Regions from separate parts of the Rhizobium sp. NRK18 genome, predicted to be linked through region 2. Evidence: predicted binding sites of a transcription regulator. Region 2 holds the regulator's gene; each other region holds the start of a gene.
What was found. The regulator LexA, encoded in region 2, represses DNA repair genes until DNA is damaged. The targets are predictions, from matches to a motif close to TGTTCNNNNTGTGTTCNG.

Region 1: a site for LexA is predicted at 3,089-3,106, ahead of uvrA (excinuclease ABC subunit UvrA). Genes of this name have one in related genera too.
Region 3: a site for LexA is predicted at 2,372-2,389, ahead of NN662_RS00860 (helicase-related protein). Genes of this name have one in related genera too.
Region 4: a site for LexA is predicted at 1,668-1,685, ahead of dnaE (DNA polymerase III subunit alpha). Genes of this name have one in related genera too.

Annotation. Positions count from the first base shown of each region.
Region 1 covers NZ_JANFMV010000001.1:2,116,923-2,121,519, reverse strand. The annotation lists gene gyrA (DNA gyrase subunit A) at 1-649, opposite strand, end outside; gene NN662_RS09820 (MarC family protein) at 866-1,492, shown strand; gene NN662_RS09815 (restriction endonuclease) at 1,487-2,383, opposite strand; gene NN662_RS09810 (single-stranded DNA-binding protein) at 2,461-2,964, opposite strand; gene uvrA (excinuclease ABC subunit UvrA) at 3,227-4,597, shown strand, end outside.
Region 2 covers NZ_JANFMV010000001.1:2,224,887-2,229,483, reverse strand. The annotation lists gene NN662_RS10395 (ComEC/Rec2 family competence protein) at 1-1,637, shown strand, start outside; gene lexA (transcriptional repressor LexA) at 1,631-2,341, opposite strand; gene NN662_RS10385 (ArnT family glycosyltransferase) at 2,487-4,169, opposite strand; gene NN662_RS10380 (VOC family protein) at 4,328-4,597, shown strand, end outside.
Region 3 covers NZ_JANFMV010000001.1:201,068-205,664, reverse strand. The annotation lists gene NN662_RS00860 (helicase-related protein) at 1-2,209, opposite strand, end outside; gene NN662_RS00855 (LytTR family DNA-binding domain-containing protein) at 2,784-3,590, opposite strand; gene NN662_RS00850 (DUF6622 family protein) at 3,692-4,192, shown strand; gene NN662_RS00845 (beta-ketoacyl-ACP reductase) at 4,448-4,597, opposite strand, start outside.
Region 4 covers NZ_JANFMV010000001.1:2,519,552-2,524,148, forward strand. The annotation lists gene dnaE (DNA polymerase III subunit alpha) at 1-1,449, opposite strand, end outside; gene NN662_RS11840 (hypothetical protein) at 1,770-2,378, shown strand; gene NN662_RS11845 (ABC transporter ATP-binding protein) at 2,470-3,153, opposite strand; gene NN662_RS11850 (lipoprotein-releasing ABC transporter permease subunit) at 3,170-4,471, opposite strand; gene proS (proline--tRNA ligase) at 4,513-4,597, opposite strand, start outside.

The DNA.
Region 1 (4,597 bases), 110 kb from region 2:
TAAGTTCCGGCAGTTCGATCGCCGGATTGTCGATGAGCGCGATGCAGCCGTCGATGACTTCGCCTAGATTGTGCGGCGGAATATTGGTCGCCATGCCGACGGCAATGCCGCCGGCGCCGTTGACCAGGAGGTTCGGGAACTTCGCCGGGACGACGACCGGCTCCGACAGCGTGCCGTCATAGTTTTCGCGGAAGTCGACAGTTTCCTTGTCGAGATCGTCAAGCAGCGAATGGGCGGCCTTCTGCAGGCGGCACTCGGTGTAGCGTTCTGCCGCCGGCGGGTCGCCGTCGATTGAGCCGAAATTGCCCTGGCCGTCGATCAGCGGCAGCCGCAAGGACCAGTCCTGCGCCATGCGCGCTAGCGCGTCGTAGATCGCGGCATTGCCGTGCGGATGGTACTTACCCATCACGTCACCGGTCACGCGGGCGCATTTGACGTATTTCTTGTTCCAGTCGACGCCGAGTTCGGACATGCCGTAGAGGATGCGCCGGTGCACTGGCTTCAGTCCGTCGCGGACGTCGGGAAGCGCGCGGCTCACGATGACGCTCATGGCGTAATCGAGATAGGACCGCTGCATTTCCTCCATGATGGAAATCGGCTCGATGCCGGGCGGGATAGACCCGCCGCCAGGTGTGCTATGTTCGGTCAAAACGGTTCACGTTCTCATTATCAGAATCACTATCCGGTTTATATCGGAAAGCGTTCCGGGGTGCCAATTTGAAGCCCGGTTTTGAACAGGCTTTTGGCCTGCAGTAAGGCATCGGCCTGTCCCTTTGCAAGTCCGGGACGCCAAACATGAGCCATCGCTCTAGGCATATGCGGCCCACCGGGCTAAAACGGATCGCAAAAGGGGCAAGGCGGGCGCATGGCAACGATGGACTTTCTCATCAATTCGATCACCACGTTGCTGGTGACGACGGATCCGCCCGGGCTGGCGCCGATCTTCCTCGGCATGACGGCCGGCATGTCCACCAGCCAGCGCCGTCAGGTGGCGCTGCGCGGCGTCATCATCGCCTTCTTCATCCTGGCCTTTTTCGCCATTGCCGGTGCGTCCGTGCTGACCCAGCTCGGCATTTCCATGGGCGCCTTCCGAGTTGCCGGCGGATTGCTGCTCTTCTGGATTGCCTTCGAGATGATATTCGAGAAGCGCCAGCAGCGGCACGAGAACACCAAGGAAGTGGCGCTGACCAAGGACCAGATCCACGACCTCGCCGCCTTCCCGCTCGGCATTCCGCTGATTGCCGGACCGGGAGCCATCTCGGCGACGATCCTGTTGTCGGGATCGCTGGACGGCCCGCTGCAGAAAGCCGGCCTTGTGACCGTCATCGCCTTCTGCCTTGCCGTTATGCTGGCCGCGCTGATGGTTGCCGAACGACTGGACCGTTTCCTCGGCATGACGGGCCGGGCAATTCTCACCCGGCTCCTGGGCGTGCTTCTCGCCGCCCTCTCCGTCCAGTTCGTCATCGACGGCGTCAAATCGGCCTTTTCATGAAGCCCCGAAAGTTTTTTCGAACAGCAAAGGGATGTCGTGATGTGAAAACAGACCTATGCCAGTTACTGTAGCTAGCTCCTTTGCGCTTGCTGTAAAAGTCGCATTGGACAAAACTCCTGCAGCATCAAGACCATAGTAAGCCTTTCCCGCGTGAGCTTCTTGAACCGCCTTATTGCCGATAGACGTGCCATAGAGCTTGCACTGTAGCCCCAGCTTCTTTCCTGCTTTCTCGGCGATCACATCAATTCCCTGATCTCCCGAGCCTCGCGTCACCTCTGCGAGCCACCCGAATCCGTTAAGAGCCTCGGCAACCCAAGTTTCGAAAGCATGCCCATCGAAAGGAAGGTTGGTTGAGTCAAAGCCGTCACGCCTCTCCTCGTGCTGCCGGAAGTCCAACTGCTCAAACGTCAACTCTCTTGCCTCGGAGAATGGAATAGCCTCCACATCGAGTTCAATGCTTGCAAAAAATTCGACTAGTGCATCATCTGTTTCATCACTGACCAGCGCGCCATAATCGTTCTTCTTCAGTGCCCGTTGAAGGTTTCTCAGCAAAGCTGAACGATGCCGATCAACCGAGTCGATAAGACGCTGCCGTTCCAAGAAGCGATGGCGCAACAAGTCCCTTTCAGCCTGGATTCTCAGAGCCTCTTGCTCTTCAGCAGCTTTAACTCTGGCGAACTCATTCTGCGCCGCAGTTTTGCGCCTTCTTGAAGCCCAAAACCCGAGCGCAACGAGAAGCGGACTAAAAAGGAAAAGTATCCCTCCCAGAACGACCATCGCATCCGAAAGTGACTTATCTGAAAGCATGGTTGCGCCGAGGACGACCAGCAACATCCCTGAGAATGCCAAAGCCAAGGTGATAAGGAGAAATTTGAGAAATGCTTTTAACATCTGGCGCCCCCAGCACTAGAAATTAAATCACAACTTCTCTGATATGGTGTTTGAAATCAACAATCTGATTTGATCTCTCAGAACGGAATGTCGTCGTCGAGATCGCGGGAGAAGCCGCCGCCGGACGACGCCGGTGCGCTGCCGCCACGCGAAGACGGCGAACCGTAATCACCGCCATAGTCACCACCGTAGCCTTCGTCACGGCCACCGCGTGCGCCGCCGCCGTCACCACGGCCGCCGAGCATCGTCAGATTGCCGTTGAAGCCCTGCAGCACGACTTCGGTCGAGTAGCGATCCTGGCCGTTCTGGTCGGTCCACTTGCGCGTCTGCAACTGGCCCTCGATGTAAACGGTCGAGCCCTTCTTCAGGTACTGCTCGGCCACCTTGCAGAGACCTTCGTTGAAGATGACGACGGAGTGCCACTCCGTCTTTTCCCGGCGCTCGCCGGTGTTCCGGTCGCGCCAGCTTTCCGATGTCGCGATCCTCAGATTGGCGATCGGTCGGCCGTCCTGCGTACGGCGGATTTCCGGGTCCGCGCCCAGATTGCCGATCAAAATCACTTTGTTGACGCTGCCTGCCATACTCTTCACCTCGATTGCCGTCGAAACGGCTTCCATTCCGTAAAAACTTGCGCCACTCTAAAGGAAAGCGTCGGTCGGCGCCTCCCCCGAGGGCGAAATCCACAGCTTTCCCGATGTGGAAATTTGTTCTTTTTTTGTTCTATTAAATCTGTATGATCCTGTCAACTGAATCGAATTTTGCTGCATTGGCCGCGTCCGCTTCTCGACAGTCAGCGTAGTAACATTACATAGGGGCGGAAAATCAAATCCGGATTATGTGAATATGAGCGAGTTGAAGACGATATCCATTCGCGGCGCGCGCGAGCACAATCTAAAGGGCGTGGATCTTGATCTTCCCCGCAACTCCCTGATCGTGATGACGGGCCTGTCCGGCTCCGGCAAGTCTTCGCTTGCCTTCGACACGATCTATGCGGAGGGCCAGCGCCGCTACGTCGAAAGCCTTTCGGCCTATGCGCGGCAGTTTCTGGAGATGATGCAGAAGCCGGACGTTGACCAGATCGAAGGCCTATCGCCGGCAATCTCTATCGAGCAGAAGACCACATCGCGCAATCCTCGCTCCACGGTCGGCACGGTGACCGAGATCTACGACTACATGCGTCTTCTGTTTGCGCGCGTCGGCGTGCCCTATTCGCCGGCGACCGGTCTGCCGATCGAGAGCCAGACGGTCAGCCAGATGGTCGACCGCGTGCTCGCCTTCGAGGAAGGCACACGGCTCTATGTCCTGGCGCCGATGGTGCGCGGCCGAAAGGGCGAGTACAAGAAGGAACTGGCGGAGCTAATGAAGAAGGGCTTCCAGCGCGTCAAGATCGACGGCCAGTTCTACGAGATCGCCGACGCCCCTGCCCTCGACAAAAAGTACAAGCACGACATCGACGTCGTCGTCGACCGCATCGTCGTGCGCCCGGACATGGCGGCCCGGCTGGCCGACAGCATCGAGACCTGCCTGTCGCTCGCCGATGGCCTTGCCGTCGCCGAATTTGCCGACAAGCCCCTGCCGGCGGAGGAAACGTCGGCGGGCGGCTCCGCGAACAAGTCGCTGAACGAAACGCATGAGCGCGTGCTGTTTTCGGAAAAATTCGCCTGCCCCGTTTCCGGCTTCACGATTTCCGAAATCGAGCCGCGGCTGTTCTCCTTCAACAATCCGGCCGGCGCCTGCCCGACCTGCGACGGTCTCGGCTCGCAGCAGAAGATCGACGAGAACCTGATCGTTCCGGAGCCGGACCGCACGCTGCGCGACGGCGCGATCGCGCCCTGGGCGAAATCGAGCTCGCCCTATTACAACCAGACGCTCGAGGCGCTGGGAAAGACCTTCGGTTTCAAGCTCGGCGATCGCTGGAGCGCGCTGAGTGCGGCGGCCCAGAAGGCGATCCTCAAGGGCACCGACGAGAAGATCGAATTTCACTATGCCGACGGCGCCCGATCCTACAAGGCGGTCAAGACCTTCGAAGGCATTGTGCCGAACCTCGAGCGCCGCTGGAAGGAAACCGACAGCGCCTGGGCGCGAGAAGAAATCGAGCGCTACATGTCGGCGGCCCCCTGCCCGGCCTGTAACGGCTTCCGCCTGAAGCCCGAGGCGCTGGCGGTAAAAATCCGCAAGCTGCATATCGGCGAAGTCACCGACATGTCGATCAAG
Region 2 (4,597 bases):
CGGGTGCCTTTGCGTCCGCCATTGTCACCGGCCAGAGACGGGCGCTCTCGGACGAGACGGCGGAAGCGCTGCGCATGTCCGGACTGGCGCATGTGATTGCCATTTCGGGCCTGCACATGGCGCTCGCGGCAGGCCTGTTCTTTGCCGGATTGCGCATGGGGTTCGCGCTCTTTCCGTCGCTCGTGCATCGGTTCCCGGTCAAGAAATGGGCCGCCGCCGCGGCTCTGGCCGGGTCGTTCGGGTATCTGCTGATTTCCGGATTGCAGGTATCGGCCATACGCGCCTTCATCATGCTGGCTTTGATGCTGGTCGCGGTCCTCATGGACCGCCCGGCGATCAGTCTCAGGAATGTCGCGCTCGCGGCGCTGATCATCCTCGCCATAACGCCGTCCGCCGTCATGGGGCCGAGCTTCCAGATGTCGTTTGCCGCGACTGTGGCGCTGGTCGCGGGATACCGCTGGTGGCGGATGCGGCCGCGCGGTCGGAGCGCTCCGGGCAGCCATTCCGGGCTCCTTGCCCTGGCCGCGAAGGCCGGCGGCTTTGTGTCGGCGCTGGCGCTCACATCGGCGATCGGCGGTGTGGCGACAGCGATCTTCAGCCTCGAGCATTTCCACCGCCTCGCTCCCTATGGACTTGTCGCCAATCTCGTCGCCATGCCGGTCGTCACCTTCGTGGTGATGCCGGCCGGGCTGGTTTCGGTCCTCGCCATGCCGTTCGGTCTCGAAGACTGGCCGCTTCGCCTGATGGGCGTCGGCCTCGACATGGTCATCGCCGTGGCAAAGGAGGTTACCAGCTGGGGCGGCGGCGTGTCGCCCGGCCGCCTGCCGCCCTATGCCTTCGAACTTTCCGTCGCCGGTTTCCTGCTCCTCGTGCTGCTGCGCAGCCGGCTGCGCTATCTCGGTCTGCCGCCAATGGTCGCGGCGGTTGCGTTGATCGCTGTCGGGGCGAAGCCTTCTGTTCCGGCCTTGATCATCAGCGAGGACGGCAGCCTGGGAGCCATGATTGCCGGTGGAGGACTGGAAATGAACCGCGGCCGCCCGCCATCCTTCATCTTCGAGCAATGGCAGCGGGCACTGGCCATGCCGAAAGGCGAGGGGCCGGACATGCTAACGGGAACAGGTCCGGATCCGCCCAAGACTGAGAAAGGCGATCCGGTGCGGTTGCCAACCGCGGCATTGAAAGCCGAGCGCCTGGCGATGGAAGAAGCCTTGAAGCCTGAGAGCAATCGCTTCCATTGCCGGAAAGCCGCATGGTGCGCCGCTCAGTTCATGGCGTCGGATGGACCCGCACTCAGGGTGGTGACAGTGGAGAAGCCCGCTTTTGCCGGGCCCGCCTGTGATATCGCCGATCTGGTCATCGCGCCATTCCGTCTCGGCTTTGATACCTGCCGTTCCGGCGCGGCATTGATCAGCGCGGAAAGGCTGCGGCAAACCGGCTCGATCGAACTGCATGTGCTGCCTGACGGCAACGGCTTCGAGGTGAAAACCGCACTCGGTTCCACCGACCGGCCTTGGACCCGACACCGATACTACGACTGGCGAACAAACAGCTTCGTGAGCCCGGAGGAACCTGCCACCTGGCATCTCGTGCCGCGTTCGCACGATAGGGATGCGGACATGCGTGTCACCGGTCAGTGATAGCGGCGAATGAGGCCGACCAGCTTGCCCTGAACCTTGACCCGGTCCGATGCGAAGATACGCGTTTCGTAGGCCGGGTTGGCGGCTTCCAGCGCGATCGACGCGCCCTTGCGGCGGAAGCGCTTGAGCGTTGCTTCTTCGTCGTCGACGAGAGCGACGACGATCTCGCCCGGATTGGCGCTGCTGACATTCTTGATGATGACGGTATCGCCATCGAGGATGCCGGCCTCGATCATTGAGTCGCCCTTGACCTCCAGAGCGTAGTGCTCGCCGGAGCCCAGCATTTCCATCGGAACCGACAGGCTGTGCGTATTGTTCTGGATGGCGGAGATCGGCACACCGGCAGCAATGCGGCCCATGACCGGGACACTGACGGTGTCGTTGGCCGGTTCCGGCGCCTTGGGGGCGGGAACCGGTTTCGGCTTGCCGAGACTGCCTTCGATGACGCTCGGCGAAAAGCCGCGTCGCGGCTGCAGGCTCGGCGAGTAGGCTTCGGGAAGCTTGATGACTTCCAGCGCACGCGCCCGGTTCGGCAGGCGCCGGATGAAGCCGCGCTCCTCGAGTGCCGTGATCAGCCGGTGAATGCCGGATTTGGACGCGAGATTGAGCGCATCCTTCATCTCGTCGAAGGATGGCGGAACGCCGGATTCCTTCATCCGCTCGTGAATGAAGAGAAGCAGTTCCTGTTGCTTTCGCGTCAGCATGAATCGGCACCTTCCAGAATCATGAAACAAATACAGAACGGACACTATATGTTCCCACTGTGTTCCGCAAGTGCCTAAAATAGCGTGAAGATCCGGGAGTTCGGCGACGCTGGCCGCAAATTTGTCTTTCGTGGAGGTGTCTGCGCTATTGATCCGCAGCGATTGCGATATATGCCTTCTCGGCTTCCCTTGCCTTCGTCTCGGCAAGCGATCCGTTCAAGACAGCACTCAGCAGCACGCGCGGATCGATCTTGCGCCATCCGCCGCTGACCACCTTGATCCGGTAACCCTGGGCAGCCAGTATCTCGGCTTCCTCAGGCTTGAGGGTGACGATAATCGGGTAATTGTCGTCCGGGTCCCTATCGCCCAATTGACTGCGCTGCAGGAACGGGCGTGCGGTTCCGCTGTGGAGGCGCGCTTCCGAGGCGACAATATCCGCTCCGAGAAACAGGACATCGTCCGGCGGGTGGCCGAGCTTCGCCAACTCGTCCGAAATCGGTTTCCCGAGGTCCGGCATGCCGAAGGCGGCAACGACGGGATAGAGCGCGAGAAGGATTGCCATCGGCAGTGCGGCAATCGCCAGAATCATGCGCGCGTAGACCTGTCGCTTCGCGATGCGCCAGACGAGCAGCAGGCCGAGCGCGATGGCAACGGCGATCGCAACCGTCACCTTGACGTTCAAAAGCTGTGCGGTAACGCCGTAAAGCACGGCGAAGGCAAGTGCGAGCCCGATCGCCGAGAACTTGAGGAACAGGCTCAGATAGCGCGATGTCGTCTCGCGATCGAAGGAGGTGAGCGCGACCGCCATCAGGATCGACAGGTTGGGAAGCGACGGAATGATGTAGCGGTGATCCGGCTTGAAGGCGGGCGCGAACATGGCGATGTTGAGTGCGATCCAGCCCGAGAGCAGCAGAGCCGATGCGCCGAGCCGCTTGACGTCCGGCAGCCTGCGGGTGGCAATCGCCGTCGCCCCGATCACAAACAGCCAGCCGAGCACCGGCAAGAGCAGTCCTGCGAGGCTCAAGCCCAAAGAATCAATGACTGCGAGAACAGAGAATTCCAGCTTGGTGCGCACCTGGTCGCCGACGAACTGGTTGTCGAGCGCCGAGCTCGACCGCAGGATCTGGTAGACGAACCACCAGCCGGCCAAAGCGGCGGAAAAAAGAATCGGCAGCGGCGCGATCAGTCGGCGGAAATGAACGCGGCAGGAGGGAAAGAGGACGATCAGACCGAAGACGCAGGCGGGTGGCGCCAGCGCCGGAATGCCCTTGGTCAGGATCGCCATCGCCGTCCCGCCATAGGCAAGCCAGGCGTCCCATCTGTCTTCTTCGTCGGCGAAGAGCAGGCCGGCAAAGCCGTAAAGGGCGATCAGCATGAACAACGTCAGCGGAATGTCGGGGATCGCCGTGACGGCGGAGCGCAGGAAGACGAAATTGCCGGCGAGCATCGCTAGCGAGAAGAGGGCGATCTCATCGTCTCCCGTCAGCCGTTTTGCCAGCCTGTAGGTGACGAACAGAATGGCGGCGCCGCCGAGCAGCCAGAAGATACGTGAACCGATGACGCCGATGCCGAAGATCTCCATGCCGGCGACGCTCATCCAGTAGGCGAACGGCGGCTTCTTCAGCCGGACCTCGTCCTCGCCGGTGCGCGGTGTCAGGTAGTCACCGCTCTCCATCATCAGCGCCGCGCCCTGAGAATAGTGGCGCTCGTCCGGATAATGCAGGATCATGCTTTCGGCGAAGGGAAAGATCGCCACCAGGAAGGCGACGACGAAGATCGCCGCGATCGTGCGGTTCGAACTCGCAATGGCGGCAAGCGTCTGCGGCATGTCGGCACGGTTTCCCATTGATGCGTTGTCAGGCCACCTGTGTCCACATTTTCGCCGGCAAATCAACCGATGGCGGGCTGTCGCGACGAATGTTCGCGCCAAGACTTGCAAATCGGCCACGGATGAAGCACATCAGCGGCAAATGGAGGAAGTCGCATATGGACGCAACCGGGTCTGCCGGCCGCCGCCTTCTGGATCATCTGGTTCTGCCGGTGACGTCGATCGCGATGTCCCGCGCGCGGCTCGCCAAACTCGGTTTCACCGTCGCCCCCGACGGCCTTCATCCCTTTGGCACCGAAAATTCCTGCGTCTTCCTGTCCGACGGCACCTATCTGGAACCGCTGGGCGTCGCCGATCGTGAGGTCTGCGAGGCGGCAGCGCTTAATGGCAACACCTTCATCGCCCGCGATCAGGCCATCCGCTTTCGC
Region 3 (4,597 bases), 2.0 Mb from region 2:
GGAAGCGGAAGCCGGCGAGCTTGTAGAAGGCGCGTTCGAACGTGTTGTCGGTCACGATCGACGTGCGGCCGGCGGCCAGAACCGGGATCAGGTCGCCGTAGCCGGGCTTGTCCAGGCCGTCATTGGCCAGCGCCCAGAGAAGCGTGATCAGTTCCGCCGGAGCCGGCTTCAGGAGAAGCGGCATGAAGACGTGGTATGCGCCGAAACGTACGCCGTACTTGCGCATCGAGCTGCGCGCATCCTGATCGAGCGACTTCACGTCGTCGGCGACGTCGCGGCGGAACAGGACGCCGAGATTTTCGACCAGCTGGAAGGCCAGGCCCTTGGCGAGACCCTGCAGGTCTTCGGCGCGCGACAGATCGTCAAGCGGCTTCAGGACGGTCGCGATGTGATGATTGACGAAGCGCTCGACGCGCGCGGTCGCATGCTCGCGCGCATTGCTGCTCAGCGGGTCGTCGGCGAGCAGGATCACGCGCGGATGAAGAATGTGATCGCCGGACGAAAGCCGCGCGACGGGTTCGCCCCGCCAACGCACATACCCGTCCGAACCGATGACGAGATCGCTGTTGCCGGACGCGTAAAGCCGCGCGGCGCGCGCTTCGTATTCCAGCGACAACGCCTTCTGGGCCGCAGCCTCGACCGCCTTCTGGTCAGGTCCGCTGCCCCCGGAGACCGGCGAAAACCGGAAACCGGCCAACTGACCGACGTGATGTCCTTCCACGAAGACATCGCCATTCACACTGATTTCTGCTTCCAGCATCGCATTCTCTCTAAGCCGCTTCATGAGCACAGAAGTCCTGCGATCAACAAAGCGTTTCGTCAACCTCTCATGTAACGCGTCGGACAGCCGGTCCTCGATTTCACGCGTCTTTTCTTGCCAGTGTGTCGGATCGGTTAGCCACCCTGGGCGATTGGACACATAAGTCCAAGTTCGAATTTGCGCAATGCGCGCCGACAAAGTATCGATTTCCCCGTCCGTCCGGTCCGACCGCCTGACCTGTTCGGCCATGAAAGTCTCGTTGACGACGCCATGGCGAACGAGATCCGAATAGAGGGTCGAAATCAGGTCGGCGTGTTGTGCGTGGGTGATGCGGCGATAATCGGGCAGCGCACAGGCTTCCCAGAGCTTCTCGACGCGCTCGGGCGTGGTGGCGAGATCGATGATCTCCGGATAGCGAGCGAGCAGTTCCAAAGCCTCGTGATCGATCGCCGGCAGCGCCTTGGTCAGGCCCGGCACCTGCGGCGGTGTTTCGAGACTCCGGCGCAAGGCGTTCAGCGAGGAGAAATCGAGCGCCTTTGTGCGCCACTGCAGCACCTTCACCGGATCGAATTCATGATTTTGCAGACGCTCGACCAGTTCCTCGTCGAACGGCTCCGCCCGTCCGGTGACCCCGAACGTGCCATCGCGGACATGGCGTCCGGCGCGGCCGGCGATCTGGCCGAGTTCGCCCGGATTGAGATTGCGGTACTGGAACCCGTCGAACTTGCGGTCCTGCGCGAAGGCGACGTGATCGACATCGAGGTTCAGGCCCATGCCGATCGCATCGGTCGCGACCAGATATTCGACGTCGCCGGCCTGATAGAGGCCGACCTGGGCGTTGCGGGTCCGGGGCGACAGCGCGCCGAGCACGACCGCCGCGCCGCCGCGCTGGCGGCGGATGAGTTCGGCGATCGCATAGACCTCTTCGGCCGAGAAGGCGACGATCGCGCTTCGCTGCGGCAGTCGCGTGATCTTCTTCTGGCCCGCGTAGAAGAGCTGCGACATGCGCGGCCGCTCGACAAGGGTAATGCCGGGAAGCATCTGCCTCAGGATCGGCCGCATCGTGTCGGCGCCGAGCAGCAGCGTTTCCTCGCGGCCTCTCAGATGCAGGATGCGGTCGGTGAAGATGTGCCCGCGTTCCAGGTCGCCGGCAAGCTGCACCTCGTCGATCGCCACGAAAGCGGCGCTGGTTTCCCTCGGCATGGCCTCGACGGTGCAGACGGAATAGCGCGCTCTTGGCGGCGAGATCTTTTCCTCTCCCGTCACCAGCGCGACATTGGCGACGCCTGCCCGCTCCACCAGCCTGTTGTAGACCTCGCGCGCAAGCAGGCGCAGCGGCAGGCCGATGACGCCCGTCCCGTAGGCCAGCATCCGCTCGATGGCATAGTGGGTCTTGCCGGTATTGGTCGGACCGAGCATCGCGGTCACGCCGCGGCCGCTCAGGATCATGGGTTGGATCGTCACTATCACACCACGCAAAAACGAGAGGGTGACCGCCCCCGGCGAAGAAGGCTGGACCACCGCCAGACACATGGCGACTAAGGGCAGACAAGGCAAGCCCCAACTTCGGTGGTGGCCGAAATTCGAGAGTCAAACCAAACGGTTAAGATTCGGAACAGCAAAGGAACGAATCGGCGACGAATCGCTGACTCGCGCAGATTCAGGCTTTGTTCACCGCTACATCTTCCACCCGAATATCGCCGTCACACCAGATAGTGAATCAGGAAATCCTCATCGACGCAAGTTCGACTGTCCGGCGTTAAGACTTCCTGCCGAATTCCTGATATCAGGGCCCAACAGCGACCTGCCGCGAAGACGACCTTTGCACCGCCAAAACAACGCCTCGATTAACCTTCGGTCCAAAGCTGGAACGAATCGGCGACGAATCACTGACTTCCGTCATTTCCCGGTTTGTTCACCGCTAAATATTGTGGATTTACAATATTTTAACCATAAATTTGCGACCTATGGGCCGTTTCCGGACAGCAGTTTGGCGATCGTTGTTAACCTTTGCGAGGCCGGATCAGGCGTTCAGGCCCGCTGCCCGCGCATCGGCGAGATAGGACCGGCTGACCGGAAAGTGATCGCCGGCCACCGTCTCCACCATCACCTTGCCGCCGCTGCGATAGACGCCTTTCACACCCGCAAGAGCCACCCAGTGTGAGCGGTGAATCTGCAGACCCTTTTCCGGAGGACACTCCGCCACCGCATCGCGCAGGCGCATCAACAGCATTTCCCGCCCTTTCAGCGTCGTGACTTCGACGTAATGATCGCTGACGGAGATCGACACGAGCCGCCCGCGTTTCGGAAACGGCAGGCGGCGCAGGATGGCCGGCAGATCATCTTCCGCACCCGCATCAACGGCGACCGGCGCCTCGGCCGCCGACCTGCTGTAGAGCGCGAACAGTCCGGCAACCAAAACGCTGATGAAGATGCTGTAAGCGGCAAGCTCAACGATCTCTGCCAGCGCAAGCATCTGCCATCCGAAGGCGGTACCATTGATGGCTGTGACCGCTATGGCGGCCGGAACGCCGGCGCTGACCCCGACCGTCATGAATCGCCAGGGCTGTCGCCATTCGCGGGCGCGTATGGCGTAATTGCACCATGTACCTGCGAAATTGCCGGCGACGAATGTGGTGACGACCAGCGCGCACCAATACAGGCTGCGCTGTGGCAGCGACAGCGTGGTCATGGTCTGGAAAGGGCCGGAAACGATTAGCAGCGCGATGACGACGGCGAGTGCGACCCAGGTTCGCCAGCTAGAAAATTCCGCCTGCATTTCGCGTAGCGCCAAATGCAAGGACGAGCCGTCCACGTAGCCCTCACGCATTATACGAACCCGTCATTGCCCTCGTTCTCCGCTGGCGACATGCCAAGCGTCCCTTCGCCACATCTTTCATCCTGAGTACTGGAGCATAGGACATCATGCAAATGCCGATCGACATTCTCGCCCACACACCCGCCTGGGTATGGCTCATCCTGGCGCTGCTCATCTATCGCGGGCTGAAACGGACCCGGACACGTGAGGTCTCTCCGAACTCGCTCATCCTGCTGCCCTCGATCCTGACCCTGCTCGCTCTCCGCAGGCTGCTCATGGCTGGCCTGGATGCCGACGTTCTCGCCTCGACTTCCGCGGGCATCATCGCAGCCTTCTCCGCCCTTCTGACACTGAAGCCGGCCAGACAGACCCGACGTCTGGCAAACGGCAAGCTGCTCCTGCAGGGCGAATGGCTTTCCCTTGGACTGCTCATGGTCATCTTCACGGTCAACTACGTCGATGGCGTCCTGACGGTGATCAATCCCGCCGCCGCTGCAAGCGGGCCGATGCAGGCCACCTGGAGCTTCGTCAACGGCCTGTCGATCTGCTTCATGGTGGGACGCTCGATCATGCATCTCCGGGCTGGAAAAAACAGCCCGGCGATGTCCGCCTGAGCAGCGAGTATCCGGCCGCAAGACGCACCGCCATTAACCTTCAGGTCAAAGCCGGAACGAATCGGCGACGAATCGCTGACATGGAAGATTTCCCGGTTTGTTCATCACTAAATATTGTTGATTTACAATATTTTAACCATATTTTCAGTTGCCGATCGCGCAACTTGGGGCGCTTTTGATCCGGATTTTAACCTTTGCCGGAAACAGAAACGGCGCCCGCAGGCGCCATTTCGAAGAGCGTGAAATCCGATCTCATCAGACGAAGAACTGTCCGCCGTTGGCCGAAATCGTCGACCCGGTGATGAAGCCGGAATCGTCGGAGGCAAGGAACAGCACGCAGCGCGCGATCTCTTCCGGTTCGCCGAGGCGTCCGACCGGGATCAGCGGCAGGATGCGCTCATTGAG
Region 4 (4,597 bases), 290 kb from region 2:
CTGGCCGTAGGACATTTCCAGCACGCGGCCGACGTCGCGCAGCGCCGCGCGGGCCTGCAGCGATCCGAAGGTGATGATCTGGCCCACCTGTTCGCGGCCATACTTGCGCTGGACGTAGCGGATCACCTCTTCGCGCCGCTCCTGGCAGAAGTCGATGTCGAAGTCGGGCATCGAGACGCGTTCCGGGTTGAGGAAGCGTTCGAAGAGCAGAGAAAAGCGCAGAGGATCGACGTCGGTGATCGTCAGGGCATACGCGACGAGCGAGCCCGCGCCCGAACCACGGCCGGGACCGACCGGAATATCCTGCTGCTTGGCCCATTTGATGAAGTCGGAAACGATCAGGAAGTAGCCCGGAAACTTCATCCGCTCGATGATGCCGAGCTCGTATTCCAGCCGCTCGCGGTAATCCTGCTCGGTGTATCCCGGCGCGATGCCGAGCGCGGCGATGCGGCTTTCAAGGCCTTCGCGCGACTGACGCTTCAGCTCTTCCGTTTCCGCTCGTTCCGCCTCTTCCGGATCGTCGGAAGCGCCGGTGAAGCGCGGCAGGATCGGCTTGCGGGTTTTCAGGATGAACGAGCAGCGCTGCGCGATCTCGACCGAATTGGCGAGCGCTTCCGGAATATCGGCAAAGAGCTGCATCATCTCCTTGCGGCTTTTCAGATAATGATCCGGGGTCAGCCGGAAGCGGCGGTCGTCGGACACGATGGCATTGTGTGCGACCGCCATCAGCGCATCATGCGCGTCGTAATCATCCGGAGACGGAAAGAACGCCTCATTGGTGGCAACCAGCGGAATGTCATGGCGATAGGCCAGATCGATCATCCGCTTTTCGTGACGCTTGTCGTAGCCGCGCTGGCGCTGCAGCTCGATATAGAGTCGGTCGCCGAACAGGGCCTTCAGCTTCAAAAGCCGCGCTTCGGCAACCGCCGCATGGCTGTCCTTCAACGGCATGTCGACTGGACCGCCGCCGGCACCCGTCAGCGCGATCAGACCGCCGGTGCCGAGCTCATCGAGCCAGGAGGCCATCATGTGAACGGCGTGGTTGCTCTCGCCGTCGAGATAGGCGCGGCTGACGATGTCCACCAGCCGTTCATAGCCGTCGGCATCTGCTGCCAGCAGGATGATCGACGGCAGCTTGGCGAGCGCCTGGTTTCCGCGCCGCTCCGTCTCCTGCCCGTCCTCCATGTCGATGGAGAGCTGGCAGCCGATGATCGGCTGCAAGCCGTCGCCGGTCGCCTTCTGGGCGAATTCGAGCGCGACGAAGAGATTGTTCGTATCGGTGATGGCGATCGCCGGCTGTTCATCGGCAATGGCCTTGCCGAGGATCTTCTTCAGCGGCAGCGCACCCTCGAGAAGCGAATAGGCGGAATGCACCCTCAGATGCACAAATCCGGGTCCGACAGACTGCGTCAGACCATCCGATTTCTTGCCAATTCCTGCTTCCGACATGTCACCTTCCAGACGATTCTTTCAATCGCCGGATTGTCTGCCGGTGAGCGCCCGATGTCCACAACCGCGCGCCCGGATGATGTCAATTTCCAGAAGAGAATACGGCCCCGATCAGACCGACATGACGATGGCGGCGAAGCCGGCCAGAAACACGGAAATCGATGCAAATGCTGCTACGTCTTTGATGAAGTATGACATTTCCCTCTCCTTTTCCTATCTGTTCTTTTTATGTTCTATTTTAGTTCTCACGTCAACACCCTTTTGCCACTTTTTTGGTTGTGCTTATCTGTGGCCGGAAACCTCTTGCTGCGGAGCCCATGATGCGCCTTCAAAGTATCGCCCTCAGTCTTCTCCTCATCATCGGGACTGCCATCACGCCTGCGGCGGCTGCCGACCGGATCGTCGATGCGGCGGTCGGTGACTGGAACAAGGATGGGTTGAACGACCTCGCCGTCCTGTTTGTGCGTTCGGACGACGGGACGGAGGAGAGTGATACGGGCGAGATCGGGATCGGCATCTACCTGCGCAATGGCGAGCGAGACCTGCTAGTGCCGGCGGCGATCGTTCCGGACAAGGTCTGGGGAAGTGCACCGGTGGGTGATGACGGCATCTATGGCCAGGAGCCTTCGATCAAGGCGACCGAGTCAGGCTCCATCACGGTCGCAACCCGTAACGACGCCATCGGCCGGGACCGCTGGCAGCAGGTGCTCACCATCGCCTATCGCGACGGTGCGTTCGTCGTCGCGGGCTTCACCTATGACTACTACGACACGCTGGATCCCGACCGGAACGGGTCCTGCGACATCAATCTTCTTGCCGGCAAGGGCATGGTGGACGGCAAGCCGGAGAAAATGGAAGCCAAGCGCGTCACGCTGGAAGACTGGGACGACGAAACAGGCCTGAAGGCCTGCGGGCTGGATCTGCAATAGGAAAACTGGCCACGGATGTGCCCCTCCGTCGGTTTCAGAAACCGATTCCGGAAGTGTCCCTAACGCCTTGCCTCCACGCCGAAATCCGGCCTCAGAGTTCCTTGATCTGCCCGGCCTCGATCGTCACGCATCGGTCCATGCGGGCGGCGATGTCGTGATTGTGGGTGGCGATCATCGCGGCAAGGCCGGACTGGCGGACAAGCGCTTCCAGCGCGTCGAAGACGTAGTGGGCGGTTTCCGGGTCGAGGTTGCCGGTCGGCTCATCGGCGAGAAGCACGATCGGCGCATTGGCAACCGCACGGGCGATCGCCACGCGCTGCTGCTCGCCGCCCGAAAGCTCCGCCGGGCGGTGCGAGCCGCGATGGCCGATGCGCATGTAGTCGAGAAGCTGGCTGGCGCGTTCGGCCGCCTCCTTCTTGTCAAGGCCGGCGATCAGCTGCGGCATCATGATGTTTTCCAGCGCCGAGAATTCCGGCAGCAGATGGTGGAACTGGTAGACGAAGCCGATGTCGCTGCGGCGAACCGCGGTGCGCCGGTCATCCGACATGTGGGCGCAGGAGACGCCGTTGATGGTGATGTCGCCCTCGTCGGGATGTTCGAGCAGGCCGGCGATCTGCAAGAGCGTCGACTTGCCGGTGCCCGACGGCGCGACCAGCGCGACCGTCTCGCCACGCTTCAGCGAAAAATCGACGTTCTTCAGGATCGACAGAACGGCGTCGCCCTGCCCATAGCTGCGGGAAATGCCCTCGAGGCGCAATGCGGTGTCGTTGTTCATGGAGGAAAGCGTGTCCTTATTCGTAGCGCAGCGCCTGAACCGGATCGAGCCGGGATGCGCGCCAGGCCGGGAAGATCGTCGCCAGGAAGGAGAGCGCCAGCGCCATGACGACGACGGCGATCGTCTCGCCTGCGCTCATATCGGCCGGCAGCTTGCTCAGGAAATAGAGCTCCGGATCGAAGAGAACGGTGCCGGACACCCAGGAGAAGAACTGGCGGATCGATTCGATGTTGAGACAGACGATGACGCCGAGCACGACGCCGGCAAACGTGCCGACGGTGCCGATCGCCGCCCCCGTCATGAAGAAGATGCGCATCACCGCCCCGGACGTGGCACCCATGGTGCGCAGGATGGCAATGTCATGGCCCTTGTCCTTCACCAGCATGATGAGGCCGGAGATGATGTTGAGCGCGGCGACGATGACGATCAGGGTCAGGATCATGAACATCACGTTGCGCTCCACCTGCAGGGCGGAGAAGAAGGTCTGGTTGCGCTGGCGCCAGTCGGTAATGAACACCTGACGGCCGGCCGCCTCCTCAATCTTCGGCCGCAGATCGCCGACGTCGTCGGGATTGTCGACGAAGATCTCGATCGACTGGACCAGGCCTTCGGCGTTGAAATAGAGCTGCGCTTCCTTCAGCGGCATGAAGATGATCGAGGAATCATACTCCGACATGCCGATCTCGAAGATGCCGGTCACCTTGTAGGTCTTCACCCGCGGGGTCACCCCCATCGGCGTCACGTCGCCTTCCGGCGAGATCAGCGTGATGCTGTCGCCGACGAAGAGGCCCAGTTGCTGGGCCAAGCGCGAGCCGATGAGTACGCCATCGCCGGCGGCAAAGGACACCATGTCGCCCGACTTGATGTTGTCGGAAACGGATTTGAGCTTGGAGAGATCGTCGGCGCTGATGCCGCGCACCAGCGCACCGGTGCCCGCCCCCTGCTTGCCGGAGGCCAGCGTCTCGCCTTCCACCAGCGGCAGGGCCATCTTGACGCCGTCGACCGCCTCGAACTTCTTGGCGAGGTCGACATAGTCCGACAGTGGTTGGTCGATCGGCTGGACGATCATGTGACCGTTGAGGCCGAGGATTTTCGAGATCAGCTCCGTGCGGAAGCCGTTCATCACCGCCATGACGATGATGAGGGTGGCGACACCCAGCATGATCCCGATGAAGGAAAAGCCGGCGATCACCGAGATATAGGCTTCCTTGCGGCGGGCCCGCAGATAACGCCATGCGACCATCCGCTCGAACGCGGAGAACGGACGGTTGGCATTTCCCTTGCCGGCGGCTTCGGTCGAGGTTTCTTCGGCCGTCATGCTCGTCATTCAGACAACTCCCAAAAGGCCGGAGGCGGCCTTCAGCCCAGTATCTTGTTCAGCGCCGCTTCCACGGTCATGGTTTCGCGGGCGCCGGTCTTGCGGTCCTTCAGCTCGACCTCACCA